DNA from 2 places in the Hydrogenophaga luteola genome. Region 1 is predicted to be linked to the other one. Evidence: predicted binding sites of a transcription regulator. Region 1 holds the regulator's gene; the other holds the start of a gene.

The links. The regulator NrdR, encoded in region 1, represses ribonucleotide reductase genes. The targets are predictions, from matches to a motif close to CACNANATNTNGTG.
Region 2: ACFOPI_RS12015 (ribonucleoside-diphosphate reductase subunit alpha) is a predicted target of NrdR. The motif match lies at 6,865-6,878, and genes of this name have one in related genera.

What each region holds. Positions count from the first base shown of each region.
Region 1 covers NZ_JBHRXX010000007.1:789,804-804,741, forward strand. Annotated here, with positions in the region: gene ribD (bifunctional diaminohydroxyphosphoribosylaminopyrimidine deaminase/5-amino-6-(5-phosphoribosylamino)uracil reductase RibD) at 1-256, opposite strand, end outside; gene ACFOPI_RS18535 (type IV pilin protein) at 261-764, opposite strand; gene ACFOPI_RS18540 (pilus assembly protein) at 784-4,926, opposite strand; gene ACFOPI_RS18545 (pilus assembly PilX family protein) at 4,986-5,585, opposite strand; gene ACFOPI_RS18550 (PilW family protein) at 5,627-6,595, opposite strand; gene ACFOPI_RS18555 (type IV pilus modification PilV family protein) at 6,598-7,191, opposite strand; gene ACFOPI_RS18560 (GspH/FimT family pseudopilin) at 7,278-7,820, opposite strand; gene ACFOPI_RS18565 (GspH/FimT family pseudopilin) at 8,014-8,553, opposite strand; gene nrdR (transcriptional regulator NrdR) at 8,690-9,139, opposite strand; gene glyA (serine hydroxymethyltransferase) at 9,136-10,380, opposite strand; ZMP/ZTP riboswitch at 10,441-10,585, opposite strand; gene ACFOPI_RS18580 (lytic transglycosylase domain-containing protein) at 10,640-11,557, opposite strand; gene ACFOPI_RS18585 (DUF349 domain-containing protein) at 12,277-14,938, shown strand, end outside.
Region 2 covers NZ_JBHRXX010000005.1:395,817-410,754, reverse strand. Annotated here, with positions in the region: gene ACFOPI_RS12035 (zinc-ribbon and DUF3426 domain-containing protein) at 8-1,051, shown strand; gene ACFOPI_RS12030 (carbohydrate kinase family protein) at 1,070-1,951, shown strand; gene ACFOPI_RS12025 (histone) at 2,018-2,524, opposite strand; gene ACFOPI_RS12020 (ribonucleotide-diphosphate reductase subunit beta) at 2,628-3,782, opposite strand; gene ACFOPI_RS12015 (ribonucleoside-diphosphate reductase subunit alpha) at 3,924-6,770, opposite strand; gene ampD (1,6-anhydro-N-acetylmuramyl-L-alanine amidase AmpD) at 7,103-7,726, opposite strand; gene ACFOPI_RS12005 (sigma-54-dependent transcriptional regulator) at 7,707-9,191, opposite strand; gene ACFOPI_RS12000 (ATP-binding protein) at 9,198-10,991, opposite strand; gene ACFOPI_RS11995 (PP0621 family protein) at 11,019-11,258, opposite strand; gene ACFOPI_RS11990 (cytochrome C assembly family protein) at 11,263-12,066, opposite strand; gene ffh (signal recognition particle protein) at 12,213-13,583, shown strand; gene ACFOPI_RS11980 (hypothetical protein) at 13,630-14,256, shown strand; gene mdoH (glucans biosynthesis glucosyltransferase MdoH) at 14,305-14,938, opposite strand, start outside.

The sequences.
Region 1 (14,938 bases):
TGCGGCCATGGTGGGAACAGGGCTCCAGCGTGACGTATGCGGTCGCGCCCCGGGTGGATTCGCCACGCTGCGCCGCATCGCGCAGAGCCACTACCTCAGCGTGAGGGCCACCGGCCTGCTGGGTGTGACCTCGCCCGATTTCACGGCCATCGGGTGCGAGGATCACGCACCCAACGCGGGGGTTGGGGTTGGACAGCGTCAGGGAATGCCGAGACCTCTCAAGAGCGTCGGACAGCGGACCTTGATCCACCGGCATGCGATCAGGAGGCCTTGAAGCACTCGGCGCGCCGGGCTTCAAGCTCAGTTTCAGAAAGCCCCGTGAGCCCGGTAAGTATTTTGACGCCTGTGTTTGAGATTTGCAGATTTCCGCAGCGATCATTCGCCATGCTGCCGGTACGGGTGGCCTGCAAGGTAAACGAAGTCGCCGACGCATCTGTGGTGGTGTCCACAACCTCTCCGCCTTCTATCAACTCGATGTTGTAGGCGGCAGGTCCCATTCCTGTGCGAGGAGACGTGAGCAGGCCTGCTGGCAGCGTAATGCCCTCAAACGTATCTCGCGAACTGAAAAAACGCCTCATGTACTGCTCGGCCTCCATCAGGGCCCTCTGGGCGTCTGCCCTCCGGGATTTGGCAACCTGCTCTTGATACGACGGATAGGCAATGGCCGCGATGATTCCGATGATGGCCACCACGACCATCACTTCGATCAGTGTGAAACCGCGCTGCACCCGTTGGTGTCCGACCTTGGTATGTACTCTGTTCATGGTGAAGCTCGTTTTCTCGTCAGTTCGACGGCGGTGCACTCAGCTGGATCTGGGTACGGCTCCATGCTTTACTGGTTGGGCAGTTGTCTTCGATCGGAGGTCCTCCCAGCGGGTTTGCGCCTATTGCTCGGGTGCCGATCGCCCCGCATGGTGGATCAGGTGTGTCCTCGCCCAGGCTGCTCCCCCCGTCCAGATACCTGCGCAGATCTTTGTCGACATATCCGTCGCAGTTGCCTTTGCATTCTGTCTCGGTCGGGGGCTCCGTGGGAGTCTCGAAGGTTGGAGGAAGCACCACGGCTCGGGAGAAACCTCCGCTCTCAATACGGCCAACGACGAAGCCATCGCCCTTGCCGTCAGTGCCAGAGTTGTCGTCGTCGTCAAGGACATCGAACGATGTACCGTTCCTGGCGAGTGAACCCGTCAAAGCGTCCAGGACATATAGGTAGTTAACTGGCAGGTCAGAAATCTTGCAGATCTCTTCGTCTTCATCATCGGACTCAGCGATGGCGACAGTGCTCAAGAAGATAGAGGCCCCAAAGTTCTGCACCCGGTCAATGTTGCGTTCACCTTCGTCGAGATAGCCCAACTCGACGGTCCATCCATGGTCTGTCGTCCAGTCCACTTCATTGTTGGAAATCGTAAAGTAGTCTCCGAGGCCGGACGTCGTTCTTGATGATTGGTCAATGGTTTGCGAGACCAGGTTGGCTGCTTGACGGGTTGTGAACGACACATCGTCTGCACCCACGGGAGTCGGGTCCCAAATTCCATAGATAGCTTCCCTTTCAGCGGTGTCGCCGATATCGTCGTCATCCAACAGCATGCCCGTGGCAAACACCACGATGTTGCCTCCCTCTGGGTGCTCTTGCCAGGCTGGCGCGCCATAGATGGGGCGCTCGCCCACGGTTCTGAAAACTGGTTCTCCCCCGTATGAAACTCTCCAGTCGGCGGGCGCGCCCCGCAGGTCGAAGCGCCACAGATTTCCTTTGGCGTCGCCGGCGTAGGCACCCACAATGCGCTTTTCCTTGCGCATGAGAGTCACCGCCCCCAGGCCACGGCCTGCGTCTGCTGCCCCGGGCAAAGGTATGTTCCTGAGCAGTTCGCCGGTCGAAGCGTCCAGCACGATGAGGCCATGCTTTCTGTTGTTTGCAACGCCGTTGTAGTGACCACTGGGGAGGATGACCACCCAACTGCCGTTTTCAGTCTGACCACCGATCGCAGGGGTAGTGATGTAACCCATGGTCAGTTCCCCGTTGTTGATCTTGTCAGGACCGGTTTCCCAGGCGAAATCGCCCATTTCCGGTGTCCGGTCGGCCGTGTTGTCAGCTGTATCGCCCTTCAGTGGGGCTGTGACGGCGTACACCAGCTGCTCACCACGCCCGCCGGTTCCTACAGCCATGTGCTGCCAACCCAAGGTGGTGTCGTCGACGGGGTTTCGAATGTAGAGATCGTTCTCGCTGATGGGGCCGTCTAGGATGTACTGGAAGTCATAGTCCACCTTTGCGTAGTCCAGTAGACGTCTCATGCTGCGTCTGGGCATAAAGCCTGCCAGTTCGACTCCAGTAGAGGCACTCAACGCATGCAGAACCCCGCCGTTGGTGGCCACATACAACGATGCAGGGAAGCTGCGCCGCTTCTGCATGTAGACCTGGTAGTCGGAAGAACCCTCGACATTTCCCACCAGGTCGTAGATCAGGTCCTGATTGCCACCCATGTAAATGGACGGTGGATTGACCATGGCCGCGATGGGAGTAGCTCGCTGGCGGAACAATACATTGTCCACGTCATTCACAGGGTCTTTGCCACGCAGGTAATCGACAAAGCTGGTGTCGTTGGCAATGCGTCCGCTGTCGGGGCCTGTCTTGAGGGCTGCCTCTATGTCATCCGGCAAGCTGGTGAACGTGCCTGTGAACTCAAAAGGCGTGTTGTCGTTGCTGATGGAGTAGACGTTGCGCTCATCGTAAGTCGGCATCATTGTCGATGCGGTCCAGAGAACCTCAGATACAGAGCCATCCGCCGCCAATTCCTGTGCTTCGATGTCACCCGTGTTGTCGATGGTGCGGTAGCTGACGCTGTACTTGACACGGTCCTGGATGGTGCTGGTGGCCGCGCCTGTGGTGGAACCGCTCACGGCCACACCGGCATCGTTGCCAGAGGAATTCAGGATGTCGGACAGCACCGTATCGAAGATGTTTCGCACGTCGTCAGCGGAACGCGCGCTGAATCCCCGACCGCCGCCGGTGTAGCCAGCTTGAAGGAAGTCGTTCACCCGCAAGGTGTCGGCCACGGAAGAACTGGTCAGGTCGCCAGTGGGCCAAGAGGGTTTGGTCGCGGCGGTGTAACCATTTTGGGCGTATTCGCTCTGGTACTGGGTGATTTGATCGAAGGTCAGGGGGCTTGACGGCGCAATCTGGTAGCCGACCGTGTACGTGGTCATGTTCTGCCAGAAAGTAGGTTGGCCGGCGCGTGTGGTCACGCCATTTTCCAGCGATTCGCGCAGGTCGGTGTGCCAGAAGTACTCCGCGGTAAGGTCTGCTAGGCCGCCGGTGGCGGTGGCTGGATAGGGGGTGTACTGCTTGCGGCCCAGGGTGGTGTTGATGCCACGGCGCAGATACCTGAAATACTCGGTGGTTCCATCTGCCCTGAGGCGATCAAACCCTGGTTCATCCCCGTCCTCGTTGTCGTGATCGTCACCGGAGTTGGTCGACAACGTTCTGGTCCACGCGCCGTCCGAGAACAGCAGGTTGAACGAGCGGCGGCAGGACATTTCGGGGTTGCTCGTGGCGTTGGCCAAGTCCGCCGGATTGGTGGACCAAGGGTTTTCACGCACCCCCGTCGTATCTGCCCTGTAGTACTGGGCCACCTTGTCCACGGCGTTGTGCAAGGGTGTCCCTCCGCGCGGCACCTGACTGTATAGCCAGTTGTACAACTCTTGGTTGTCCGTTGAGCCGCTGTCCAACATGCGAACGCCACGAAGGGTGTCTGTGTTGGTGGTGTTGACGCCGGGCACCAAGTCCATCACGGAGCCGTTTTTGCGGTTGATCAGCATGTAGCCGACGCGGATTTCTCCCTCAAGATCCGGGTTGGCCAGGGCTTGACCAATGGCCGACGTGGCGGCCTCCTGCCGGTTGAAATAGTAGCGATACCAGTTCTTGACGTTCTCGGTTTCCTGCGCAACCGAGCAACGGTTGGTATTGCCGCTGACATTGCAGTCGGTGCGGGCGTGACCCGTGGGGAGATCGATATAGGTTCTGGTCACCGTTCCCGTGGTGGTGCAGACTCCGCCGACCACGCAGGTCGTGTCCGAGGTAGTTGCGTTACCAGCAAAGGTGATCGTGGTGGTGGTGAATTGCCTGCAACCGTCTTGCAGACCGCTCTCGGGGTTTGTCATCACATCGTTGCATCGGACTGATGTGAACCCAGGAGTGGCCGCCGTGGCGCTTGTGTACGTGATGTGCTTGGGAATACGGAAAGCCGCGTAGAGGCCATACGCCGGGGCTCCAGTTGGCTCGGTTCCTGTTCGGATTGAGTAATAGGCGTTGTCACCCGTGCTCAGCGAGGAGTGGTAGTACAGGGAGTCGGAACGGTACTCGTAGGCGGTATGGATGCTGCCTTGGTTCGAAACGAACTGGAAGGCATCGGGGGGCGTGATGTTGTTGCCGCTGGCATCGACCCGCAGCCGGTAGGTGATGTTGGGGTTGTAGTAAACCGGGTTCACCTGGGGGGACCGCTGGGCAGACCAGGAGCCGACCACTTGCCGGGGCGTTGGGTAGTTTGAGCCAGCCTGCCAGACCCATGATGTTCCGCCCCAGGTCAGGCAGATTCGAGAGGTCCCTGCGGTCTGCGCCTGTGGCGTGTTTGTTGGTCTGCCTCCCAAAGCGAGCCCGTACGCCGGATATCCGCTGCCTCCCGGGACACAGCGGCGAATCGTGGTGCTGGCGTCCGTGTCCGCAAGGACACCATACGTTTCATGGTAGCTGTAGCCCATGGAGCCTGAGTTGTCCAGGACCACCATCAAGTTGGGTTTTGCACCGGACACCGTGGTCAGCAAAGGCTTCTGCGACGGCTGAGCCAAGGCACTGGAAGCGGCCAACACGGCAACGCACGACAGCAGGCCGAACAACGCTCGATCTGGCAATCTGCGGGTCACGGGTGATGTGTTCATGGAGAGCCTCTCTGAAATCAATGACATGCTCGAATGCAGGAAAAAGGTACTTGTGTGGCTCACTTCCACCCTCCGTTGTCATCCAGCATGGGAATGGCTGGCGTGAGGATGGACTGCAGCCAGACTTCCGATCCGGCGGTCAGAACGCCGTTTTCATCAACCTGGGCGTCGTTCGAAAGACCGCGTGAAGTGACCAGGAAACGGTCGTTGACCATGGTCTGAATGATGCAGGTGGGGCTGTTTTTCAGCCTGGGGTTCTTGCCGTCTTCGTCCTGAACGTTCTCCCCATAGGTGGGTACGACGGTGATCAGGTTGTCAGCGCCATCGGCCCAACTGGCCTTTGTGTTCCAGAGCCCGCCCTTTATGGACACGTCGTCGTCGGCTGCAATTTCTGTTTCAGAGATCTTGGCCGCATCGTCCGGAACGACCACAGCCGGGTCATCCTCGGCCTCCGCCTTGGCTTTGGCAATCCGCTCGCATTGGCGCAGCGCATCTTCTGCAGCCAGCCGCGCCACCTGAGTGGTGCGCAAGTTGTTGGAGAACTGCTCGAAGGTGGCCGAGTTGCGGGCAGCCATGAGACCTGCGAACGAAATGATCACCAGCATGATCAACGCCATAGGCAGCACGATTCCTCGCTGGGGTGTGGGTTGTTGGGGCATCTGATGGCTTCTCATGGCATTGCCTTCTGGGTGATGGCGGCTCATTCCTCGTACAGGAAGGCCCATGGATTGGCGCCGAGGGACCATTCGGCTGGCAGCGCCGGACGGGCATTGCGAAGCTGTATGGTGGTCACGTAAGCCCTGCGCAGATACCGGTCGCTGGAGGTCAGTTCCTCGCCATTGCATCCGCGATAGAAGCCAACGTCGTCGAGGCTGTTGTCGCCCGTGGGAACCGGCGTGGCGCTGCGTGCGATCAGGCACACGCGTATGGCAGCCACCCGCGACCAGTTGGCCGCTGTGTCACCCAGTGCGTCGTGGCTGGCGTTGACGTAGCCAGCCACCTGGTGGGGAATGACCTCGTCAACCACGGGCAAAGCCGTGACCGCGAACTGCACCTGCATGTCCTCGATGTTGGGAATGAGTGCAGTGGCATCACCGAACCCTGCTCCCGTGCGCCCCTGGCAGAACAGGGCGGGAGTTCCATCGGCATCGGCGGCAACGTAATAGCGGTTGTCTGCCAGCCTCATGTTGTCGATGCCACCTTCCCCTGCCGCTGCCCATTCTGCAATTCCTTCATGGGCACAGTTGCCAGGGTCGCCGGCCGCATCCTGGCTGTTGAGAAGGGTGGCCTCGTAGCGGACCGAAATGGCATCGCTTGCGGTTCCGGCGCCGTTGCACGCCAACGCATTGAAGTTCGCATCAGTGGCGGCGAATCCCAGATCGCAGCCATACACCGCACGGCCAGAGAACCGCCGGGCGCCGGTGTTGTCAGCGTTGGAAAACCCCGCCAAGCGGATTTGCTGTTGCAGCAACTCCAGCGCCAGGGCAGCGTCTTCGTTCATCTGGGACTCCAGCGTGCTCGCTCGCGAAGAGTTCGACGTGTTGACATAGATGATGCCGACCGCGCCCATGAGGAACAGACCGATGGTCAGGGCGACCATCAGCTCGACCAGACTGAAACCGCGCTGCGAGCGGCGGGACAGACCAGAGGAAAGCGGTTTGACGGCCATATTCAGAGTCCCACCTTGAAGTACATGCAGCTGTATTCACTTATCTGCTCGTCGTCGAGGTTGGTCGGGCAGTTGCCCTTGGCCTCATCGAACAGTGAGAAACCGCCTTTGTCATCGTCCTCATCACCCTCGTCGGTCTTCGGTTCCTTCCAGAGCAACCACACGTCAAGGCTGCGGGCGTCAGCCTGCCGACTGACCACGACAGCGTCGCCCTGAGGCAAGCGGCTGCTAACGCTGCGGAGGAACTGATTGACGTCTGCGGAGGCGAGCGAGTTGGCAGCGGCCAAGGCGTTATCCGCACTTGATGGATCCGGGTCCAGAAGTGCAATGTTGGTTGCAGCCACGGCTGCGGCCACATCTTCTTCGTTTTCCGATTCGGCCAGAACCGCGAAATTGTCACTCAGGTCGATGTCGTAAGCACCAAGGTCGTATCCATAGACGTTGATGCGGGCGCGATCGGCGAAGTCGTTGACAAGAGCCAGTCCAGTAAGCCGCATCTGGGCGACCTTGTTGTAGTTGAATGTGGCGCCCGAGAGTCCGGCGATGCCCAGTAGTCCGATGGACACGAGCAGGATGGATACTAGGACTTCGATCATGCTGGCGCCAAGTTCGCGACGACTGGCAGCTGATCGAAAAATGAGACCTGAGTGGATAGAGTGCATAGCGTTTCTCTCGTTCAGGGCTATTCGACGGTCACGGAAGTGCGCCCTACAGTGTTCAGTTCCAGCTTGTTGACTTTTGTCGCCGACGTTGCGCCAGAGGGCGTCACGGTAAAGGTTGTCGCCCCTGCGGCCATCAGTCCGTTGGGCATGAACTGGAGGGCAGTGACGTCGTCGTCGTTGGTCAGGGAGGCGATTCCGCCCTGTGCTTCGCTCACGCTGATGATGCGTTCGCCATCGTCGTAAGCTAGATCGGTCGCGCCGTCATCAACAAACACGATCCAGCCGTCTTTCCAATCGCTGCTGTCAGCACAGGTCTCGCCATCGGAACTGGAGCACACCACCAGTCTTCGCGACGACTTGATGGCCTCTGTCCGTGCCAGTTGAAGGCTCGATGACAGCGCACGGGTGGCGCTGTCGCGACGCCACTGACGGAGTGTTTCACTGAAGGTAGGGAAGGCGAGGGTGGAGACAATCGCAACAAGCGCGATGGTCACGACCAACTCCACCAGCGTGAATCCGTGCTGTCGGGCATAAGGCATCAAGGGTGAGGGCAGGGTGTTCAATTTGCAGCTCCGTACTGCAATGTATCGCCCGCCTTCGAGGGACTTCTGTGCGCCCTGACGCGCGGTCGTGTTTGGCGTGCTCAGCGGCAAAAAGCATTCATTTCTCACGCGGCTGTGGCTTTGGGTCGCCACATTCCGCCACCAGACCTCCGTCGGTCTTGCTCCGTCAAGGCTCCGTCCGGCGCATTTGGCTTCATTCGACAGGTGGGTCGGTGCTGAGCCGGATTCTTCCAATTCGATTGACGATGATTCTCTGGCTGGCGCCCATATTGGGAACAATTTCCAGCGTGCCCATTCCAGATGCCATCATGCCCGTTGGCATGAAAACGAAGCGCTGAAGCAGTGCATTCCCCCGGATGCTCTGAATCCCATTGGCGCCCTGCGAAACAGCGATCAATTTGTCGGTGGGACTGAATTGGCCGTTGCCATCGATGTCCTGAAAAACGAGCCACCCCGATTTCCATTCTCTGTTGGAACTCGGAGAGCAGTTGAGGCCATCGACACTGCTGCACATCACCACGCGCCGGGACCAGCGAATGGCTTCTGATCTGGCTAGCGCAAGGTGGTCTGTGATGGCTCGGGTGGCATGGTCTCTTTGCCAGTCAGAGAGCAGCCGGCTCATGGAAGGAATAGCGAGCTGAATGAGAACGGCCAGCAGCGCGGTGGCCACGACCAGTTCCATCAAGGTATAACCACGGAATTGCAAGGGATGCTGGCGGGATGGCAATCGCATGATGAGTTCGAGTATGTAATGCGTTCGAACTCATTATTCCCATGCGTCGGCGCCAAATCATGCCTCCGATGAGGTAAATGACGACGACGTGTCCCTCTATTGAAGGAGGCGCCGTTTTCAACAGCTCAGTCGGTTGTTATCGGCGGACCTCATCCACGAGCGCTCGGAACTCGTCGATGTCCTCGAAGCTGCGGTAAACGCTGGCAAAGCGGATATAGGCCACCTTGTCGAGCTTCTTGAGCTCGCGCATCACCATTTCGCCTAGCTTGGTCGAAGCGACCTCGCGGGTGCCGAGGTTGAGCAGCTTTTCTTCAATGCGCTCGATGGCGGCGTCGACCTGTTCGGTGCTGACCGGCCGCTTGCGCAGGGCCAGGGTGAACGAGGCGCGGAGTTTGGCCGGCACGTAGTCCACGCGCCGGCCGTCCTTCTTTACCACCGCCGGAAAGCTGACTTCCGGCCGCTCGTAGGTGGTAAAGCGCTTTTCGCAGTGGCCGCACTGCCTGCGGCGGCGGATGAAATCCGCGTCTTCGGAAACCCGGGTCTCGACGACCTGGGTTTCCAGATGGCCGCAGAAGGGGCACTTCACTTGTAGACGGGGAAGCGCGAGGTCAGGGCGTTCACTTTGGCTCGCACCGCCTCGATATTCGCCGGGTCGCGCGGGTTGTCCAGCACGTCGGCGATCAGGTTGGCGGTCAGGCGGGCTTCTTCGTCCTTGAAGCCGCGCGTGGTCATGGCCGGGGTGCCGATGCGCACGCCGCTGGTGACCATCGGCTTCTCCGGATCGTTCGGAATCGCATTCTTGTTGATGGTCATGTGGGCGCTGCCCAGCACGGCCTCGGCTTCCTTGCCGGTGATGCCCTTGGCCCGCAGGTCCACGAGCATGACGTGGCTTTCGGTCCGGCCGCTCACGATGCGCAGGCCGCGCTGGGTCAGGGTTTCGGCCACGATCTGGGCGTTCTTCACCACCTGTTGCTGGTAGGCCTTGAACTCGGGCTGCAGCGCTTCCTTGAAGGCCACCGCCTTGGCGGCGATGACGTGCATCAGCGGACCACCCTGCAGGCCCGGGAAGATGGCGCTGTTGATGGCCTTCTCGTGCTCGGCTTTCATCAGGATGATGCCGCCACGCGGGCCACGCAGGCTCTTGTGGGTGGTGGAAGTCACCACATCGGCGAACGGCACCGGGTTCGGGTAGACACCCGCAGCGATCAGGCCGGCGTAGTGGGCCATGTCGACCATGAAGATGGCGCCGATTTCCTTGGCGATCCTGGCGAAGCGCTCGAAATCGATGCGCAGGCTGTAGGCGGAGGCTCCGGCCACGATCAGCTTGGGCTTGTGCTCGCGCGCCTTCGCTTCCATGGCGTCGTAGTCGATGGCTTCGTTCTTGTCCAGGCCGTAGCTGACCACGTTGAACCACTTGCCCGACATGTTCAGCGGCATGCCGTGCGTGAGGTGGCCGCCTTCGGCCAGGCTCATGCCCATGATGGTGTCGCCGGGCTTGAGAAATGCAAGGAACACGGCTTCGTTGGCCGAGGCGCCGCAGTGCGGCTGCACGTTGGCGGCATCGGCACCGAAGAGCTGCTTGACACGGTCGATGGCCAGCTGTTCGGCCACGTCGACGTACTCGCAGCCGCCGTAGTAGCGCTTGCCGGGGTAACCCTCGGCGTACTTGTTGGTCAGCTGGGTGCCCTGGGCGGCCATCACGGCCGGCGAGGCGTAGTTCTCGCTGGCAATCAGCTCGATGTGGTGTTCCTGGCGCGCGTTTTCGGCCTGGATGGCGGCGAACAGCTCGGGGTCGGTTTGCTCGATGAGGATGTTGCGGTCGTACATGGTTGGCAGTCTCGGGGTGGACTCTGGAGAAAGGGACCCCGCGCATTCCGGTGGAACGGCAGGGACTGCCCAGGCGAACGGCTGAACACCCTTGGATGGGGCGGTGCGCTTCCCAGTGGTTGTCCCGCTCGCGGGGAGCGGGGGGCCACGTCAGCGCGGACGGCAGGTGACTGCCGCGCGCCTATCGCCAGTTGCGCACCCCGGTAGTTTATCCGAGCGACAGACGGGAGCAGCCGCAGGGTCTTGGCGGTCTCTGCAGTCAGGAGCTGGTGAGCGCAGTGTCAGCTGCTGGCTCGACCGGCTGGCTGGCAGGAGTCGCTTCGGGTGGGGAATCGAGCAGCCCGGTCTGGGTCGGCTCGATCTGCTCTGGCGTTGCAGGTGCAGGCGCGGCGGTGAAGATAGGGAAGGACGTCGGCATCGGTTTGCCCAGCGCGACGCTCTGGATGCGAAGGTGCTCGGCCATCACCTTGTTGATGTAGCCGCTGCCGTCGGTGGTCACAGCTCCCACGTAGAGCCGCAGCCCGCCTTCGACGGAGCCGGCCTGCTTGATGCAGTCCTGGAGCACCTTGACGCCGACACGCAGATTGGACAGAGGGTCGAACGCGGCCATGGCGCCCCCGTAGTCGTCGTACTTGTCGGTGTGCACGCGGGTCAGCACCTGCATCAGGCCCTGGGCGCCCACAGGGCTCTGTGCATAGGGATTGAAGCGCGACTCAATGGCCATCACGGCCAGGATCAGGGTCGGATCAAGACGCACCTTGGCTCCGACCGCAAAGGCTTCTGCCACCAAGGCGCCCAGCGGTTCCGGCGCTACGCGGTATTTGCGGCTGAGCCACTGGGTCACGGCGGCCTGCTGTTTTGGCAGCAAGGGGGGAGGAGCAACCGCGAGGCGATCGTCGCTGCTATCGTCGGGCATGGCGGTGTCATCTGCCACCACGGCGGAGTCCTGGCGTTCTTGCAACCAGCTCAGCAACTGCTGCTCCACGTCCGTACGTAGGTCGCTCTTTACGGCGAGAGTGATGACCAGCGCTGCGAGGCCCGCACCCAGCAAGGCCATGCCGTTGCGGGTAAGGGCGACGAAGCCTCTGTACGCATCGGAGAGTGCGATGAGCACGGAAGACTGGACGGTTGAGGCGTTGCTCTTGTGCTGCGCCTCTGGAATAGAAAGCGTTGTCATGTTGTCGCTCCTTGCAAGGCTGCGCCGACCACGAGGTCTGATGCAGCGGTGAGGGGGGGCGCCATCAATGGCGACTTCGCGGGCACCGGCGGTGTGAGAGGTGGTGCCGACGTCGTGAGGGTTTACCCGGAACGGGAAACGGGGCGAATGGTATGTGCCTGTTAATGCGCAGTCAATGTTTTAAACGCCGTTTAAAACAATATTTGGTTATTAGGTGTGTGGTTGAGCCGCCCTTGTTTGCAGATTCCTAGCGGCCGGTCCAATGAATATGCAGGCTGCCGTCCGTCTGTCTTTTAGATACCGTTGGTCGGATATGGCATCTGTCTCGTGTGTTCGACGCAGGGAGGTCGCCGCCAGTCGGATGTCTTGAATCGTGGGGGTAACAGAGCGTCTCGGCGCTTGAATTCGAGACGCTTTCGGCGTAGTCTTCGGGCGTCGGTCGTGACGACCGGCATTCAGCCGATCAGGCAGTTCAGCTGTCAGTCGGCTCCCAACGGAAGCAATCTCTTGCTTCCAGGCGTCAGGGACATTCAACTCCCTTTCTGCCAACCCCCGACGGCAAGTGCAATTTGCCCGCCGTCAACCCCGGCAGGTTTTCCTGCCGGGGTTTCTCTTTTGGGCCGGCGCATCAGGTCGGCGGCGGGTCATCCCGGGCGACAATAGCGGATGCGGTCCATCGCCCATCGGCGTGGGCGTCTCTCATTGCTGTACTCACTACTATGTCGCTGTTTTCTCTGCGCAAGAGCGCGCCCCAGTCTCCCACGCCCGATCCCGCCGCGACGCCGGCCGGTGGTGGCGGGGCTGCCTCGACTCCGTTGGCCCATCCGCTGGATGCCTTGACGGGCGGTGCGTTCTCCGCCCCCACCAGCGGAGAGCGTGCGGCCCGCGTGCGCGCTTGGTTGCAGACAGAGCCAAGCTGGGAGGCCATGAACGAGGTGTTCAAGGAACTGTCCCAGCGGGACCGCGGTGCCTCCAAGCCTCTGAAAGAAAAGCTCGACGAACTCAAGCGCCAGAAGGCCCAGGAACACATTGGCGTGGAATGGGCCCAAAAAGCACAGACGCTGATCGCGCAGTCGCGGCTGAACCTTGCCGACGCGATGGCTTGGCAGCGCGATGCCGCAAGGGCGGGCGCACCACTGTCGCGCGAACCGCTTGCAGGACTTAAGGCCGCACTGGCCGAGCGCGTCAAGGCCATTGAAGACCTGCAGCACCGGGTGCAGGTGGAGCGCGAGTCCGCGGTATTGATGGCCCAGCGCATTGAAATCCTTTCGACCAAGTCATGGAAAGAGGCGCAGGCGGGCATCGATGGGTTGCGGACCGATGTCCAGCTGTGGCAAGCGCAGGCCAGTGGGCTGGCCGACGACCCCCAATGGCCCAGCGTGGACGTCCGGTTCCCGCCCATGCTGGAGGCGTCGCGGCAGCAACTGCAACTGGTCTGGGACGCCTTCGAAGCTGCACTGGCCCTGGCTGTGGCCGCTGATGCGGACCCGCTGGCGCCATTGCCGGCTGTGCCGGTGTGGGCCGACGAGTTGCGGCAGGCGCGTGGCGTTGAGTCACCTGCAGAAGCCGACAAGACCGACACGCAGGCCGCCGAGCGCCGCGCCCGTGCGCAGGCGGAGATGCAGAAGGCACTGGAAACGCTGGAGCGCGAGCTGGCGCAGGGGCATGGCAAGGCCACGCCCAAGGCGGCGGCCGATGTCCGCGCGCTGCTGCGCTCGTCTGGGCGGCTGGTCGGGGCTGAACTCGAAGGCAAGGCGAATGCGATCCTGGCGCAGGCTGGCGAGCTGGAGGACTGGCAGCGCTGGCGTGCCGATCAGCTGCGTGAAGAACTGGTTCGCAAAGCCGAGGCGCTGATGGCCGCACCGGAAGGGCAGCGTCTGGGTGGCCGCAAGATGCAGGAAACCTTGCGCAGCCTGCGGGACCAGTGGAAGACGACCGACCAGGGCGGCCAGGCCAACCATGCCCTCTGGAAGCGTTTCGATGAGGCGTGCACCCTGGCGCACAAGGAGGTCGAGGTCTGGCTGACCCAGGTGCGCCAGCAGGCGGAGGTCCATCGGGCCCAGCGGCTGTCCATCATCGAGGAGGTCAAGGCTTGGACCGCGGCCCACGCCGGGCAGAGCGACTGGAAAAACCAGATCCGTGACCTGCACGCGTTCTCCGAGCGCTGGCGCGAGGCTGGCCATCTCAGTGAAAAGGCATTCGCCGAGCTTCAACCCCTCTGGAAAGCCGCCATGCAGGCTGCCCACCTTGAACTGGAGGCCGCCCAGGCGGAGAGCGTGGCGCGTCGCCGTGCCATGATCGATGAGGCGGTGGCATTGGGTGAGGCGCCTCAGTTGCGCATCGATGCGGTGAAAGCCCTGCAACAGCGCTGGCAGGCGGAGGCGCATGCGGTGCCGCTGGAGCGAAAGCAGGAGCAGAAGCTCTGGGAAGCGTTCCGCCAGCCGATCGACGCCGCATTCCAGCGCAAGAGTTTCGAGCGGGAACGCGCAGTAGCCACGCTGAACGCACACGATCAGCGCGTGATGGAGGCTGCTCGTGCACTCGATGCCGCCAGCGCCAGTGGTGATGCCCAGCAGATCCGGGCAGCCCAGGCGGCGCTGGAACAGGCGGTGCGGGGTGAAGCCCCTGCTCGGGAAGAGGCGGTCAACGCTCCCGCCGTGGATGAAGGGAGACCACAAGCTGAGGCAGCCTCCGAGGCCGCCGATTCGCCCGATGCAGCGCCGAAGGCTGCACCCGCGCCGGTCCGCAAGCTGGTGGCCATGCGTGGCGATGACCGACCGGGCATGAAAAAGGCAGAACCCGGTGGGCGGGACGAGCGCCGTGGACCCGCAGGACGGGATGGCCGCGGGGCTCGGGATGCTGGAAGAGGCTCGCGCGATGGCTGGGGGGATGCCCGTCCGCCCCGCGAACCGAGGGGTGCACCGGCGCCCAGGCTGGGCGACGCGGCGTTCCGTGCACAGCGCCAGGCGCTCGAACACGCCGAAGCGGCGCTGCGCAAGCTGGCGGCGCAGGCGCATGGCGAGGTGCTCACTCAGTTGCTGACCGCCTGGGAGAAGCGCGATCCGTCGGCAGTGCCGGCCGCGCAGGCCCTGGGTGCTCGTACCGTGGCGTCAGCGCGCAGCGTCTGGGTGCAGTCGCTCGGGACGGCGCCTTCGGCAACCGTACCTGTCGAGGCGTTGTTGCGTCTGGAGATGGCGGCCGAAGTGCCCACGCCCGCCGAGCAGGTGGAGGCTCGCCGGCTCCTGCAGCTGCAGCTGCTGACCCGGCGCCACGAGGCTACCCCCTCCGACACCTGGCCACAGGATGTGGGGCGTGTGCTGGCCGCGCCGTTCGATGAGGGGGCCGCGCGGCGCCTGCAGCAGGCGCTGAAGGTGCTGCTGC
Region 2 (14,938 bases), on a different contig from region 1:
TTGCCGCATGAGTTTCACCACCCGCTGTCCGGCTTGCGGAACGACCTTCCGGATCGTTCCTGATCAGCTCAAGATCTCCGACGGCTGGGTGCGTTGCGGGCACTGTTCCGATGTGTTCGATGCCACGCTGTTCCTCGAAGGAGAGCCGGTGGCTGCGCCAGCGCAGGTGTCGACCCCTTCCGTCGCCGTCATCTCGGAGCCACCAGTCCCTGTTGCTCATGACGACACGGATGGCGAATGGCTGCTGCACCCGGGGTCATCGACCGATGGGCGGCCGTCAGGGCCGGCTCCTGCAAAGGTCGACGACGGCTTCTCCGACGAGTTGCGCCGGTTTGCTGCGCAAGCCAAGGACGATGTCCAGCAGACTTCCGCAATCCCCGTCGCACCCCCGGATCCTGAACCGATGTCCGCCAAAGAGGCCGCTGCGGCGCTGGTGAGCCAGCTGCCTCCTGCGCCTCTTCCGGTGGTCGAGGCACAGCCGCCTGCGTTGGCGCCAGAACCGGAGCCGGATGACGATGTGCCGGTGCTGGCAGAACCCAGTTTCGTCCTGCAAGCCCGGCGGAAGGCTTTCTGGCAGTCACCGGGAGTGCGTGTGTCCCTGGTGGCGGGGTGCTTCGCGCTGTTGGCCGGGCTGCTGGCCCAGTGGGGCGTGCACGAACGAGATCGGTTGGCGGCCCGGTATCCGTTCACGATGCCTCTGTTGACCGCGCTGTGCCGACCGCTGGGCTGCAGCATCGGCCCGGCCCGTGACATCGAGGCGGTGGCCATCGACAGCTCCAACCTGGTGCGCCGTCTGGGCAATTTCTATTCCTTCGACCTGGTGCTCAAGAACAGCGCCGCGCTCCCGCTGGCGGTGCCGGCGCTCGAACTGAGCCTGACCGACACCCGCGACAACGTGATCGTCCGGCGGGTGTTTCTTCCGGCGGAGCTGCCGGGCGCGCCCGAGGTGTTGCCAGCGAAAGGTGCGGTGTCCATGAGCCTGCGGCTGTCCATTGCCGACAGCGGCGTGTCCTCCATGACGGGCTACCGGGCCCTGGTGTTCTATCCCTGATCCATTCTTTTTTTCATCATGTCAATCCTCATCTGCGGCTCCCTGGCGTTCGACACCATCATGACCTTCGAAGGTCGTTTCGCCGAACAGATCCTGCCCAGCCAGCTGCACATCCTCAACGTGTCCTTCCTGGTGCCCGGCATGCGCCGTGAGTTCGGTGGCTGTGCCGGCAACATCGCCTACGGCCTGCGGCAACTGGGGTCTGACGCGGTGCCGCTGGCCATGGTTGGCAACGATGCGCACGACTACCTGTCGCGGCTGCAGGGCCTGGGCGTGGACACGCGCTTCATCGGCACGACGGCGGACAACTACACCGCGCAGGCGATGATCATGACCGACCGCGACAACAACCAGATCACGGCGTTCCATCCCGGTGCCATGTCGCAGGCCCATGAAAAACGCGTGCCGGTCGATGCGGGCATCCGTCTGGCGATCATCGCGCCCGATGGTCGCGACGCCATGCTGCAGCATGCGCAACAGCTGCACGATGCGGGCATTCCCTTCGTGTTCGACCCCGGTCAGGGCCTGCCGATGTTCAACGGCGAGGAGCTGCGCCACTTCGTATCGATGGCCAGCTGGGTGGCGGTCAACGACTACGAAGGCAAGATGCTCAGTGACCGCACGGGGCTGAGCTTGTCGGAGATCGCCGGTCAGGTCCGGGGGCTGGTCGTGACGCTGGCCGAGCACGGCTGTGACGTGTATGCAGAAGGGCGCCAGACCCGGGTGGCCGGCGTGCCGGCCAGCGCGGTGGTGGACCCGACCGGTTGTGGCGACGCGTTCCGTGCCGCGCTGCTGCACGGGCTGTCGCAAGGCTGGTCGCTGGAGCGCTGCGCAGAGCTGGGCAACCGCCTTGGCGCCACCAAGATCGCCAGCAGGGGTGGTCAGAACTACACGCTCTGACTGGGCGCTGCAATGAAAAAGCCCGGCGTTTTCACGCCGGGCTTGTCAATCATCCCGAAGGATGACTCAGGGCTTGCTGGACGTGGGGAACGGCCAGGCAGCCTGAGGGTTCAGCTTGGTTTGCGCTGCAGGTGCCGCAGGGGCTGCCGGCTTCTTGGCCGGCTCAGCTTTTTTTGCGGGGGCTGCCTTCTTGACGGCGGCCTTCTTGGGGGCAGCGGCTTTCTTGGCCGGAGCGGCCTTCTTCGGTGCAGCAGCCTTCTTGGCCGGAGCGGCCTTCTTCGGTGCAGCAGCCTTCTTGGCCGGAGCGGCCTTCTTCGGCGCAGCAGCCTTCTTGGCCGGAGCGGCCTTCTTCGGCGCAGCAGCTTTCTTGGCCGGAGCGGCCTTCTTCGGCGCAGCAGCCTTCTTGGCCGGGGCGGCCTTCTTGGCCGGAGCGGCGGCCTTCTTCACAGCGGCCTTTTTGGCCGGGGCTTTTTTCGCAGTTGCCATTGTTTTCTCCTTGATCAAGTTGCAAAGAGCACTTCGCGCGGCAGATCTCCGCGGAAGTGATTCAGGGCCCTGGCGCCGTGGATGCATCCACGGAGGGCGCCAAGGCCTTGAATCCTGTGACAAAGCCCTGCCCCGGACGCCGGAACGTCTGGGGCAGGGCTTTGTGATTCGGTGAACATGAGATGAGGCATCAGTCCCAGGACAGCGCTCCGCCGGACTGGTATTCGATGACGCGGGTCTCGAAGAAATTGCGTTCCTTCTTGAGATCGATCATCTCGCTCATCCAGGGGAACGGGTTCTCTTCGTTCGGGAACAGCGGCTCCAGGCCGATCTGTGTGGCTCGACGGTTGGCGATGTAGCGAAGGTAGCCCTTGAACATGGAGGCGTTGAGCCCCAGCACGCCGCGCGGCATGGTGTCTTCGGCGTACTGATACTCCAGATCCACTGCCTTGAGGAACAGCTCCTTGATCTCGGCCTTGAACTGCGGTGTCCAGAGCATCGGGTTCTCGAGCTTGATCGCGTTGATCAGGTCGATGCCGAAGTTGCAATGCATGGACTCGTCGCGCAGGATGTACTGGTACTGCTCGGCGGCACCGGTCATCTTGTTCTGACGGCCCAGCGCGAGGATCTGCGTGAAGCCGACGTAGAAGAACAGGCCTTCCATCAGGCACGCAAACACGATCAGCGACTTGAGCAGCGTCTGGTCGGCCTCAGGCGTACCGGTCTTGAAGTTGGGGTCCATGATCGCGTCGATGAACGGAATCAGGAACTCGTCCTTGTTGCGGATGGACTGTACCTCGTGGTACGCGTTGAAAATCTCGCCCTCATCCAAGCCCAGGCTCTCGACGATGTACTGGTAGGCGTGGGTATGGATGGCTTCTTCGAACGCCTGGCGCAGCAGGAACTGGCGGCACTCGGGCGCCGTGATGTGGCGGTAGGTGCCCAGGGTGATGTTGTTGGCGGCCAGCGAATCGGCGGTCACGAAGAAACCGAGGTTGCGCTTGACGATGCGGCGCTCGTCTTCTGTCAGGCCGTTCGGGTCTTTCCAGAGCGCGATGTCGCGGCTCATATTCACTTCCTGCGGCATCCAGTGATTCGCGCAGGTGGCGAGGTACTTCTCCCACGCCCATTTGTATTTGAACGGCACCAATTGGTTGACGTCGGTCTGGCCGTTGATGATGCGCTTGTCGGCCACGTTCACGCGGCGCTGTTCGCTGCTGCGCGAGGCGGCAGAAGAAGAGGAAGCGGGGGAGGACACTGCGGCTTGCGCACCCGATGAGGTGGGTGGCAATGTTTGAAGAGCGGGCTTCGAGGAGGGAGTGACTTGTTCGTCCCAGGTCAGCATGGTGGTGTCCAATTCAGCGGATTATCGAAGTGTCGGCATGAAATGCAAAGGACTCATGCGCGCGATGAATGTTTTGTGTTGCGGTGTCGCATCGAAAAAGCACACGGTGCGACAGCTTCATCACGCGCATGAGCGCAGGCATCACTGGCAGGCTTCGCAGCCCGGGTCGTCGATCGCGCAGAACTTGATGTCGGTCGCGGGCTCGGCGGCAATTGCCGCAGCAGGTGCTGCGCTCATTGCGGGTTCGCCACCATGGGCCGACACCGCGTTGAGCTGGCCGGTGCGCCCCGTGGATTTTTCAGCGTGCGTGGCCGAGGTGGTGCGCAGGTAGTAGGTGGTCTTGAGACCGCGCAGCCAGGCGAGCTTGTAGGTCTCGTCGAGCTTCTTGCCCGAGGCGCCGGCCATGTAGATGTTCAAGCTCTGCGCCTGGTCGATCCACTTCTGGCGGCGCGCCGCGGCTTCGACCAGCCACATCGGTTCGACCTCGAACGCGGTGGCGTAGAGCGCTTTCACGTCCTGCGGCACGCGGTCGATGGGACGCAGCGAACCGTCGAAGTGCTTCAGGTCCATCACCATCACGTCGTCCCACAGACCCAGGCGCTTGAGGTCCTTGACCAGGTAGCTGTTGATGACGGTGAACTCGCCCGACAGGTTGGACTTGACCGAGAGGTTGCCGAAGCACGGCTCGATCGAGGCGTCCACGCCGATGATGTTGGAGATGGTCGCGGTGGGCGCGATGGCCACGCAGTTGGAGTTGCGCATGCCGTCGGCTGCGATCTTCTTGCGCAGGGCGTCCCAGTCCAGCGTGGCCGAGCGGTCCACATCCACATAGCCGCCGCGCTCGCGCGCCAGCAGGTCCAGCGTGTCGGGCGGCAGGATGCCCTGGTCCCACAGGGAGCCGCGGTAGCTGCTGTAGCGGCCGCGCTCGCGCGCCAGTTCGGTCGAGGCCCAGTAGGCGTAGTAGCAGATCGCTTCCATCGAGCGGTCGGCGAATTCAACCGCCTCGTTGGAGGCGTAGGGAATGCGCATTTCGTACAGCGCGTCCTGGAAGCCCATCAGGCCCAGACCGACCGGGCGGTGGCGCAGGTTGGAGTCGCGCGCCTTCTTGACCGCGTAGTAGTTGATGTCGATCACGTTGTCGAGCATGCGCATCGCCGTGTTGATCGTCTTCTGCAGCTTGGCGTGGTCAAGCTGGCCGTTGCTGAGGTGGCGGTGCAGGTTGACCGAGCCCAGGTTGCAGACGGCGGTTTCGGTGTCGCTGGTGTTGAGCGTGATTTCGGTGCAGAGGTTGGAGCTGTGCACGACGCCGGCGTGCTGCTGCGGGCTGCGCACGTTGCAGGCGTCCTTGTAGGTGATCCAGGGATGGCCGGTCTCGAACAGCATCGAGAGCATCTTGCGCCAGAGGTCGGTGGCCGACACCTTCTTGTAGGGCTTGATCTCGCCGCGGGCCGCCTTCTCCTCATAAGCGAGGTAGGCCTTCTCGAAGTCGGCGCCGAACAGGTCGTGCAGGTCGGGCACGTTGTTGGGCGAGAACAGGCTCCACTCGCCTTTTTCCATCACGCGCTTCATGAACAGGTCGGGAATCCAGTTCGCCGTGTTCATGTCGTGGGTGCGGCGGCGGTCGTCGCCGGTGTTCTTGCGCAGCTCCAGGAACTCTTCGATGTCCAGGTGCCAGGTCTCCAGGTAGGTGCAGACCGCGCCTTTGCGCTTGCCGCCCTGGTTCACCGCGACGGCGGTGTCGTTGACCACCTTCAGGAAGGGCACGACGCCCTGCGATTCGCCGTTGGTGCCCTTGATGTGGGCGCCGAGCGCACGCACGCGGGTCCAGTCGTTGCCCAGGCCGCCGGCGAATTTGGACAGCAGTGCGTTTTCCTTGATCGATTCGTAGATGCCGTCCAGGTCGTCGGGCACGGTGGTCAGGTAGCAGCTGGAGAGCTGCGAGCGCAGCGTGCCGGCGTTGAACAGGGTGGGCGTGGACGACATGAAGTCGAACGAGGACAGCACCTCGTAAAACTCGATGGCGCGGGCTTCGCGGTCGATCTCGTTGAGCGCCAGGCCCATGGCCACGCGCATGAAGAAGGTCTGCGGCAGCTCGATGCGGCTCTTGCGCACGTGCAGGAAGTAGCGGTCGTACAGGGTCTGCAGGCCCAGGTAGTCGAACTGCAGGTCGCGCTCGGGCTTGAGCGCAGCGCCCAGGCGGGTCAGGTCGAACTGCAGCAGCTTTTCGTCCAGCAGCTCGTTCTGCACGCCCTTCTTGATCGCTTGCGGGAAGTAGTCGGCGTAGCGCTCGCCCATCTGTGCGGCCGGCACCTCTTCGCCCAGCACCTCCTTGACCACGGTGTGCAGCAGCAGGCGCGCGGTGGCGTAGGTGTAGTCCGGGTCTTTTTCGATCAGGGTGCGGGCGGCCAGGATGGCGGCCTTGTAGACCTCCTCGATCGGCACTCCGTCGTACAGGTTGCGTTTGGTCTCGGCCACGATGGGGTCGGCCTTGACGTCCTTGCCAAGGTTGGCGCAGGCCGCCTCGATCAGACCCTGCAGGCGCGCGATGTCCAGCGGCACACGCTGACCGCCGTCCATCACATGCAGCGTGGCTTCGGCGGGCTTGGCCGCTTCGGCCTGGTGGGCGCGTTCCTGCGCCCGGCGCTCGCGGTACAGCACGTAGGCGCGGGCGACCTCATGGTGGCCACCGCGCATCAGGCCCAGTTCGACATGGTCCTGCACGTCCTCGATATGGAAGGTGCCGCCGCCGGGGCGCGAGCGCATCAGTGCGCGCACCACCGTCTGGGTCAGTGCGTCCACAGTCTCGCGCACGCTGGCCGACGCCGCGCCCTGGGTGCCGTGCACCGCCAGGAAGGCCTTCATCATGGCCACCGCGATCTTGCTCGGCTCGAACGGCACGACCGCGCCGTTGCGACGGATGATCTGGTACTGGGTGAGCACGGAGGCGCCAGCGGGCTCGGCGGAGGAGCCAGTGCTGCCGGTGGGCATGTGGGGGGTGTTGGGGGAGGCGACGGGCGTGGCGGTCAGCATGGTTCCTCTTTCGTTTGTGTTGTGGCGCCGATGGTTCGGCTGGTGCGGCGCACACTATATCTGGTGTCTGGTGGTGGTTCAAGCCACTACCGGTAGTGTGTCGAGAAAAAGCGTGTCCTTTTTCGTCAGACAAAAACGGGCCATCGGGCATGCGATTCGCTCAGGTCCGGCGTGACGCGGCGTCGGTGTGTGGTGCGGGTGCCGGAATCAAGCAGGCGCGCGCATTTCCCGCGGATTTCGTGTGGAACTCCGCGCGATTGCTGGAGATGTGCTGCAAGGGAGAACGCTGTTCAGGCTGCGGACGAGGGGGCCTGATCGAATGTGGCGATCACGCACTCGGGAAAGCACCGAGGGTCCCAGGCCAGGCCGCGCTGCAGACGTGCCCAGTCGAAACCGGGGCCGGGGTCGAGCTTGCGACCCGGGGCGATGTGCTCGTGTCCGGCGATGTGGGCGATCGGGTAGCGGCCGGCGAGATGCCGGCACAGGTCGGTCAACGCCCGGTACTGCACGTCCTCGAAGGTCTGGCCTTCAAGGCCTTCGAGCTCAATACCGATCGAGTCGTCGTTGCAGCGCTCGCGGCCTCGCCAGCACGACACCCCCGCGTGCCAGGCACGCCGGTCCGCGTCCACGAACTGCATCACCTGCCCGTCGCGGCGCACAAAAAAATGCGCCGAGACCTCCAGGCCCCGGATCTGCTCAAAGTACGGGTGACCCGACCAGTCGAGCTGGTTGGTGAACAGTTGTTCGACTTCCGGTCCCCCGTACTGTCCGGGTGGCAGGCTGATCGAATGCAGGACGATGAGGTCGACCACGACGCCTGCGGGGCGGTCGTTGGCGTTTGGCGAGACCACCTGCTGCGCGGTGCGAAGCCAGCCCCCCGACCAGTCGCCTGTTTCAGTTGGTGCTGTCGTCATCGTCGGACGGCATGGTGATGCCCAGGCGCTGGATGCGGTAGCGGATCTGCCGCAGGTTGAGCCCGAGGCGGTTGGCCGCGGCCGTGCGGTTGTAGTCGCATTCCTTGAGCGCCTTGAGCAGGACCTGTCGCTCCTGCTCGTCCAGGTAGCTCTGCAGATCGTCAGGGATGGTGTCTGGCTGGGTGGTCTGCGCTTCAGCGGCATCAGCGTGTGCGCTGCGCGCCGCGGTGTCTGCAAAGCCGGTGTCCGTGGGGTCGTCCGGGTCTGCGAAGTCCTGCGCCTGCAGCTGGCTTCCAGTGCTCAGCGCCAGCGCGCGCTGCAGCAGATTTTCGAGCTCGCGGACGTTGCCTGGCAGCTCGCGGGCCTGCAGCCAGGCGAGGGCGTCGCCGGTGAGCGTGGGGATCGGCTGGCCGGCCTCGCTGCAGATGCGGTGCAGCAGGGCATCGACCAGCAACAGCAGGTCTTCCCGCCGTTCCCGCAGCGGTGGCGTGCGCAGGCCGATCACGTTGAGCCTGTAGAACAGGTCCTGCCGGAACTCGCCGTCTCGGACCAGGGTCGCCAGATCCTTGTGGGTGGCGCTGACCAGACGCACATCGACCGCTTCCTCCTGCACGCCGCCCAGCGGGCGCACGCGCCGCTCCTGGATCACGCGCAGCAGCTTGGCCTGCATGCCCAGCGGCAGGTCGCCGATTTCGTCAAGGAACAGCGTACCGCCCTTGGCGGCCTGGAAGTAGCCTTCCCGGTCGTGGCTGGCACCGGTGTAGGCGCCCTTGCGCGCGCCGAAGAACTCGGCCTCGATGAGGTTGTCAGGGATCGCTCCACAGTTGACGGCCACGAACGGGCCGTCGGAACGGTGGCTGCACTCGTGCACGGCCCGCGCCACCAGTTCCTTGCCGGTGCCCGATTCGCCCAGGATCAGCACCGGGGCCATGCTGGTGGCGACCTTTTCAATGCGCTGGCGGATCTGCTGCATGGTCGTCGACGCACCAACGATGCGCCGCAACGCCTGCACGCCGGCCGGTGGCGGGGGGGCGGTGCGCTGTGTCTCGCTCGCCGTTCCGCGGCGCGCCGCGCCGGCCGCCGGATGGCGCTGGCTGTGCAGGGCCGCCTGCACGGCTGCGCGCAGCTGTTTGAGGTCCACCGGCTTGGTCAGGTAGTCGAAGGCACCGCTCTTGAGGGCCTCGACCGCGTTTTCGGCCGAGCCGTAGGCGGTGATCACGATGGTCCTTTCAGTGCGCTGTTGCTCGCCGAGTTCGCGCAGCAGCTCCAGGCCCAGGCCGTCGGGCAGGCGCATGTCGGAGATCAGCACATCGAAGCGTCGCTGGCCCAGCCATTCCCGTGCCTGGGCGAGGTCGGACGCCGGCACCACCTCGTGGCCTTCGCGCAGCAGGGTGAGTTCGTACAGGGTGCGCAGGTCCGGTTCGTCGTCGACGACCAGCACACAGGCGGTGGAGGAGGCAGACATGGGCGCTCAGAGCGTGGACAGGGACGGGGGTCCGTTGGTGGACGGGCGCGAAGGGGGGGGCATCGAGTCCCCAGGAGGATAGGTCAGGCTCTGCTGGACCGGGGCCCGCGCGCCGCCTTGCAGGGTCGGGGCCAGTATGTAGAACTCGTTGCCCTCTTTCTGGTCGAGCCGACTGCGCTGGTAGGCGATCTGCGCACCGTAGCGCTCGCACAGTTCCCGGCAGATGTACAGGCCCAGCCCGCTGGACCGGCTCTCGGACGAGAAGAAGGGTTCGAACAGGTGCTTGAGCACGCCCGGTTCCAGCGGCGCGCTGTCGCTCCACACCGAGATGCGCACCCGGTCGTGCCCGCTGGGCTGCGTGATCACCCGCACCGAAGAGGGGCGCCGGCTGGCGTGGCGCAGGGCGTTGTCCAGCAGGTTGATCAGCAGGCGCCGCAGGTGCTCGGGGTCGAACGCGATGTGCACGCCCGGCGCGTGAGGGTGCACACCCAGCACGCCTTGGGCCTGCGCCCCGCGGTTCCACTCGTGGGTGATGTAGCGCACTGTCTGGTCCAGGGGCAGGGCGGGCGCCGTTTCACCCTGGCTGGGCTGCGCCCTGGCCACGTTGAGGATGTCGTCCACGATCTTGGCCAGGCGCTGCGCGTTCTGGTCGATCATGCGCGTCAGGCGCTTCTGCCCGGCTTCGGTGACCTCTTCGTCCAGCAGCGCGTTGGCCTGGCTGATGGCCGACAACGGGTTGCGGATCTCATGTGCCACGGCGGCCGACATGCGACCCATGGAGGCGAGCTTTTCGGTGCGCACGCGCGCCTCGACCTCGCGCAGGTCTTCGAGGAACAGCACGCAGAGCTCGGTGGGGCGTGCGCTGTGGGCACTGGTCAACCGCGTGCGCGCGAACAGGCGGTGGGTGGTGAGTTCGTCCAGGTCCACACGGACCTCGGATTCGAGCTCCTGGCCCCGCAGGAAGGTCTGGTCCACCAGTCGTGCCAGCTCTTCCCAGCCGGAGCGCGCCGACAGCAGCAGCTTGGCGGCATGGGGGTAGGCCTCGCCCATGAGCATGCCCTGCGCCGCCGGGTTGGCGTTGCGCACCACACCGTGGCGGTCGACTACCAGCACTCCTTCGCTCAGGCTCTCGATGATCAGCTCGTTGACCTGGGCCTGGGTGCGGGCGGCGGCCTGGCTGCTGCGGGCGCGGGCCTCCTCGCGCGCCAGCCGCTGCGCCAGCTGGCTGGCCAGGAAGGCGACCAGGAAAAAGCCGGTCCCCGTCAGACCCGATTGCAGGAAGCGTGAGGTCGACACCTCGCTGAGCAGCGGGGCGCTGATCGCAGCTTCGCCCAGCAGGAACAGCGTGACCACGGCCGCGGTGGCCAGTGCCAGCGTCATGGAGCCCAGGATGGAGGCCATCAGCACCGGCAGGGCGAACAGCGGGGTGTAGTTGATGCCGGCCTGCTCGAAGTACTGCAGCACGCTGAAGACGGTCAGGTCGACCCCGATGGTCAGCAGCCATTGAACGCCCAGGGCCTGCCCCGGGGCCGGAGGGCGTGTCATGAACAGCACGGCCAGCGCCGCGCTCAGGTGCAGCGCGCACACTGCCACCAGCCACGATGGTCCGGCGCCCGGGCTGCGCAGCAGAAACACCTGCAGCGCCAGCAGCACGAAGGCGATGAGCACCCGGGCGCGCATGAACGCGCGCCACAGGCGCACGTAGGCCCGCACCTGGTGGTGACGGTCCTGCGCGTTGCCGCCGGCTTCCAGTGTGGAAAACCAGGACGGAGCGAAATGGGAATGCGGTTCCTTGGGCATGTCAGAGCAGGGGCCGCGTGCCGCGCATCACCGCACCGAGGCTTCGTGCTGGCGGCGGTGTTCTGCGCAGCAGTAGCGGCCCCGGTGGCCTTGCACCACTTCCGCTTCGGGCACATGGGTGCCGCACTGGGCGCAGGCGATCATGGCCACCGGACCGCGCGGCGCCCTGGTCTTGGGCGCGTTGTCGTTGCGTTCATCGTTTTGGCGGTTGTTGCGCCAGATCCAGAACGCGAACAGCAGCACCAGCAGGACCAGCAGGTATTTCATCGGGTCACCCGGCGCGCTGCAGCACCACTTCGAGCACGAAGCGCGAGCCGGCATACCCCAGCAGCAGGAAGCCGGCCCCCAGGTACAGCATGCGGATGGCCACCCGGCCGCGCCAGCCCAGGCGCCAGCGCCCCAGCAGCAACACGCCCATGGTCAGCCAGGCCAGCACCGAGAACGCGGTCTTGTGATTCCACACCCAGCGCTGGTTGATCAGCTCGGAGAACCACCCGCCCACCACGAGCGTGGCGGTGAGCAGCACGAAGCCCGCGGCCACGAAGCGGAAGGTCAGGCGCTCCAGGGTCAGCAGCGGCATGGTGGTCTCGCCGGTGGTGCCCATGCGCATGGCCTTGTCGGCACGCTGCATCAGCCAGGCGTGGACGACGGCGGCAGCGATCAGGCCGTAGGAGGCGATGCCCAGCGCCCAGTGCAGTGGCATCCAGCTGGACGACAGGGCGTGGTACTGCGCGCCCGGGAAAAACAGCGCCAGCAGCACAGCCAGGGTGCCCAGCACCGCCAGCGTCCAGCGGGCCTTGAGCTGGGGGTACATGCGGCTCTCGATCAGGTAGACCGTGAGCACCAGCCAGGCCGTCACCGAGAGCGCGGGGGCGAATCCGAAGCGGGCTGGCGTTTCCAGCAGGGCGGTGCCGAGCACGAACAGGTGCAGCACCCAGGCAGTGGCCAGCACGCCCCGGGTCTGCTTTTCCGTCAACCTGGGATGCGCCCATGCCAGAAAGGCGTACGCCAGCGCCGCGACCGCCGACAGCAGCGCTGCGGGCGGGTTGGAGGTGAGGGCGGGCAGGAAGGTCATGAGGGTAATGGCGGCCGGTGACCGATGGGCGGGCGGCTAAAATCGCCTTCGGAGTTTAAAGCGTCTTGGCCGTGCGAACCGCCGGTTCCGCCACGCGACCGGACCCTGGCGTCACACCGCCATCACCCCCACTTCCACACCGCACCATGGCCTCAGCCCTTTCCGACCGCCTGTCACGCATCGTCAAGGAAATGCGGGGCCAGGCCCGCATCACCGAGAGCAACGTCACCGACATGCTGCGCGAGGTGCGCATGGCCTTGCTGGAGGCCGACGTGGCCCTGCCGGTGGTGCGCGACTTCATCGCCCGCGTGAGGGAAAAAGCCTTGGGCCAGGACGTGGTGGGTTCGCTCACCCCCGGCCAGGTGCTGGTCAGCGTGGTCAACCGCGAACTGGCGGCCACCATGGGCGATGGGGTGTCGGACATCAACCTTGCGGCCCAGCCGCCGGCGGTGATCCTGATGGCCGGCCTGCAGGGCGCGGGCAAGACCACGACCACCGCCAAGCTGGCCAAGCACCTGATCGAGAAGCGCAAGAAGAAGGTGCTGACCGTCTCGGGCGACGTCTACCGCCCGGCCGCCATCGAACAGCTCAAGACCGTGACGGCGCAGGCCGGGGCCGAGTGGTTCCCGAGTTCGCCCGACCAGAAACCGCTGGACATTGCGCGCGCCGCGCTGGACTACGCGAAGAAGCACTACGTGGATGTGCTGCTGGTGGATACCGCAGGGCGCTTGGCCATTGACGAAGCGCTGATGCGCGAGATCCAGGAACTGCACGGCGCGCTCAACCCGGTCGAAACCCTGTTCGTGGTCGATGCCATGCAGGGCCAGGACGCGGTCAACACCGCCAAGGCCTTCAAGGAAGCGCTGCCGCTGACCGGCATCATCCTGACCAAAATGGACGGCGACTCGCGCGGTGGTGCTGCGCTGTCGGTGCGCCAGGTCACGGGCGCGCCGATCAAGTTCGCCGGTGTGTCCGAAAAGATCGACGGCCTGGAGGTGTTCGACGCCGAGCGCCACGCCGGCCGTATCCTGGGCATGGGCGACATCGTGGCCCTGGTCGAGCAGGTCACCGCCGGTGTGGACATGGCGGCCGCGCAGAAGCTGGCCGCCAAAGTCAAGAGCGGCGAGGGCTTCGACCTCAACGACTTCCTCGACCAGCTGCGACAGATGAAGCAGATGGGCGGCCTGTCCAGCCTGATGGACAAGCTGCCCGGCAACCTGGCCGCCAAGGCCAGCGAGGCCGACCTCAGCCGTGCCGAGAAGGACATCAAGCGCAAGGAAGGCATCATCTGCAGCATGACGCTGGCCGAGCGCCGCAAGCCCGAGATCATCAAGGCCACGCGCAAGCGCCGCATCGCTGCCGGTGCCGGCGTGCACGTCCAGGAAGTCAACCGCCTGCTCAAGGAGTTCGAGCAGATGCAGGGCATGATGAAGAAGATGAAGGGCGGCGGGCTGATGAAGATGATGAAGCGCATGGGCGGCATGAAAGGCATGCCCAAGCTGCCCGGCATGGGTTGACCGAAGTCAAGCAGATCACGCGCTCCCCCGCCCATACTCGCGTCCCATGTGGACGGCCCTGAACCTGTTGATCGCGGTGCTTTGTGTGGCGGTGGCGCTGTGGCTGCGGCCCTGGCGCATGCTTCGCGGCCCCCTGTTCACGCCCGCGCTGGCGTCCCTGGCGCTGCTGCCCTGGTTGTGGCTGCTGCCGCAGAAGATGCCGCAGGGCCTGCAGGTGCAGCTCTCGGGCGCCTGCCTGCTGGTGCTGATGCTCGGCTGGCCGCTGGCGGTGCTGGTGTTGGCCGGTATCGCGGTGGTGGTCTGGGCCGTGGGGCAGGCGGCGCCGCTGGCGGTGCTGCAGCAGTGGGTCTGGATCGGGCTGGTGCCGGCGACGCTGGCGCTGGGCATCGGGGCGGTGCTGCGCCGCTGGCTGCCCCCCAACCCGTTTGTCTACACCCTGGGGCGTGCGTTCGTGGGCACCGCCGCCGCGGTGTTTCTCTCCGGTCTGTTGTTCGAGGGGCTGCAGTGGCTGGCCGATGAGCCCGCCCGCGACCAGTCCCTGGTGGCGCGCTGGCTGATGGCATGGGGCGACGCCTTTCTGACCGGCATGTTCGGCGCCATCTTCGTGGCCTTCGTGCCGCAGTGGCTGGCGACCTGGTCGGACCAGCGCTACCTGCAACCGCCCAAATCATGAAAAAAGCCGCCCGTGCGGGGCGGCTTGGGGTGTTCGCGGGCGAGTGGTTTACGCGGCCTTGAGCGCCAGGCGGCTGGCATGGCGCCAGGCGCGGCGCAGCACGGCAGGCGACCACGACTCTTCGGGGATCAGCAGCGCGCCGCGGTTGCGCACCCAGGTGCCTAGGCCCACATGGCCGGTCAGCACCGTGACGGGCACCGACAGCAGCAGCGGCAGGGCCACCGGCAGCAGCCAGGGCAGGGCGTCGGGGTTGATCAGGCTGGCCAGCGCCAGCAGCGAGGCGACCGCCAGCGACACCGGCGCCAGGCGAGCCAGGGCATCGCCCCAGGCCACGCCCACGGCTTCCCGCGGCGGCGACTTCCACTCCAGCTTGATGCCGGTGATGGCCACCACGACAAAGATGGAGTGACCCACCATACGGATCGGGGCCAGCAGCACGGCCATCACGCTTTCCAGCACGGCGCTGCCCAGCAGCAGACCGGTGCCGCCGTAGCTGCGCTGCTCGCCCTTGAGCAGCACGGCCAGCACCCCCAGCACGCGCGGCAGGAACAGCAGGCACAGGGTCCAGGCCCAGAGGCCGCCGGCCTTGCCGGGCATCGCCTGCCAGGCGTCGGGCAGGCTGGGACCGGAGACCAGCATGGCCATGCCCAGCAGCAGGAAGGCCAGCCACATCGGGGCCGAG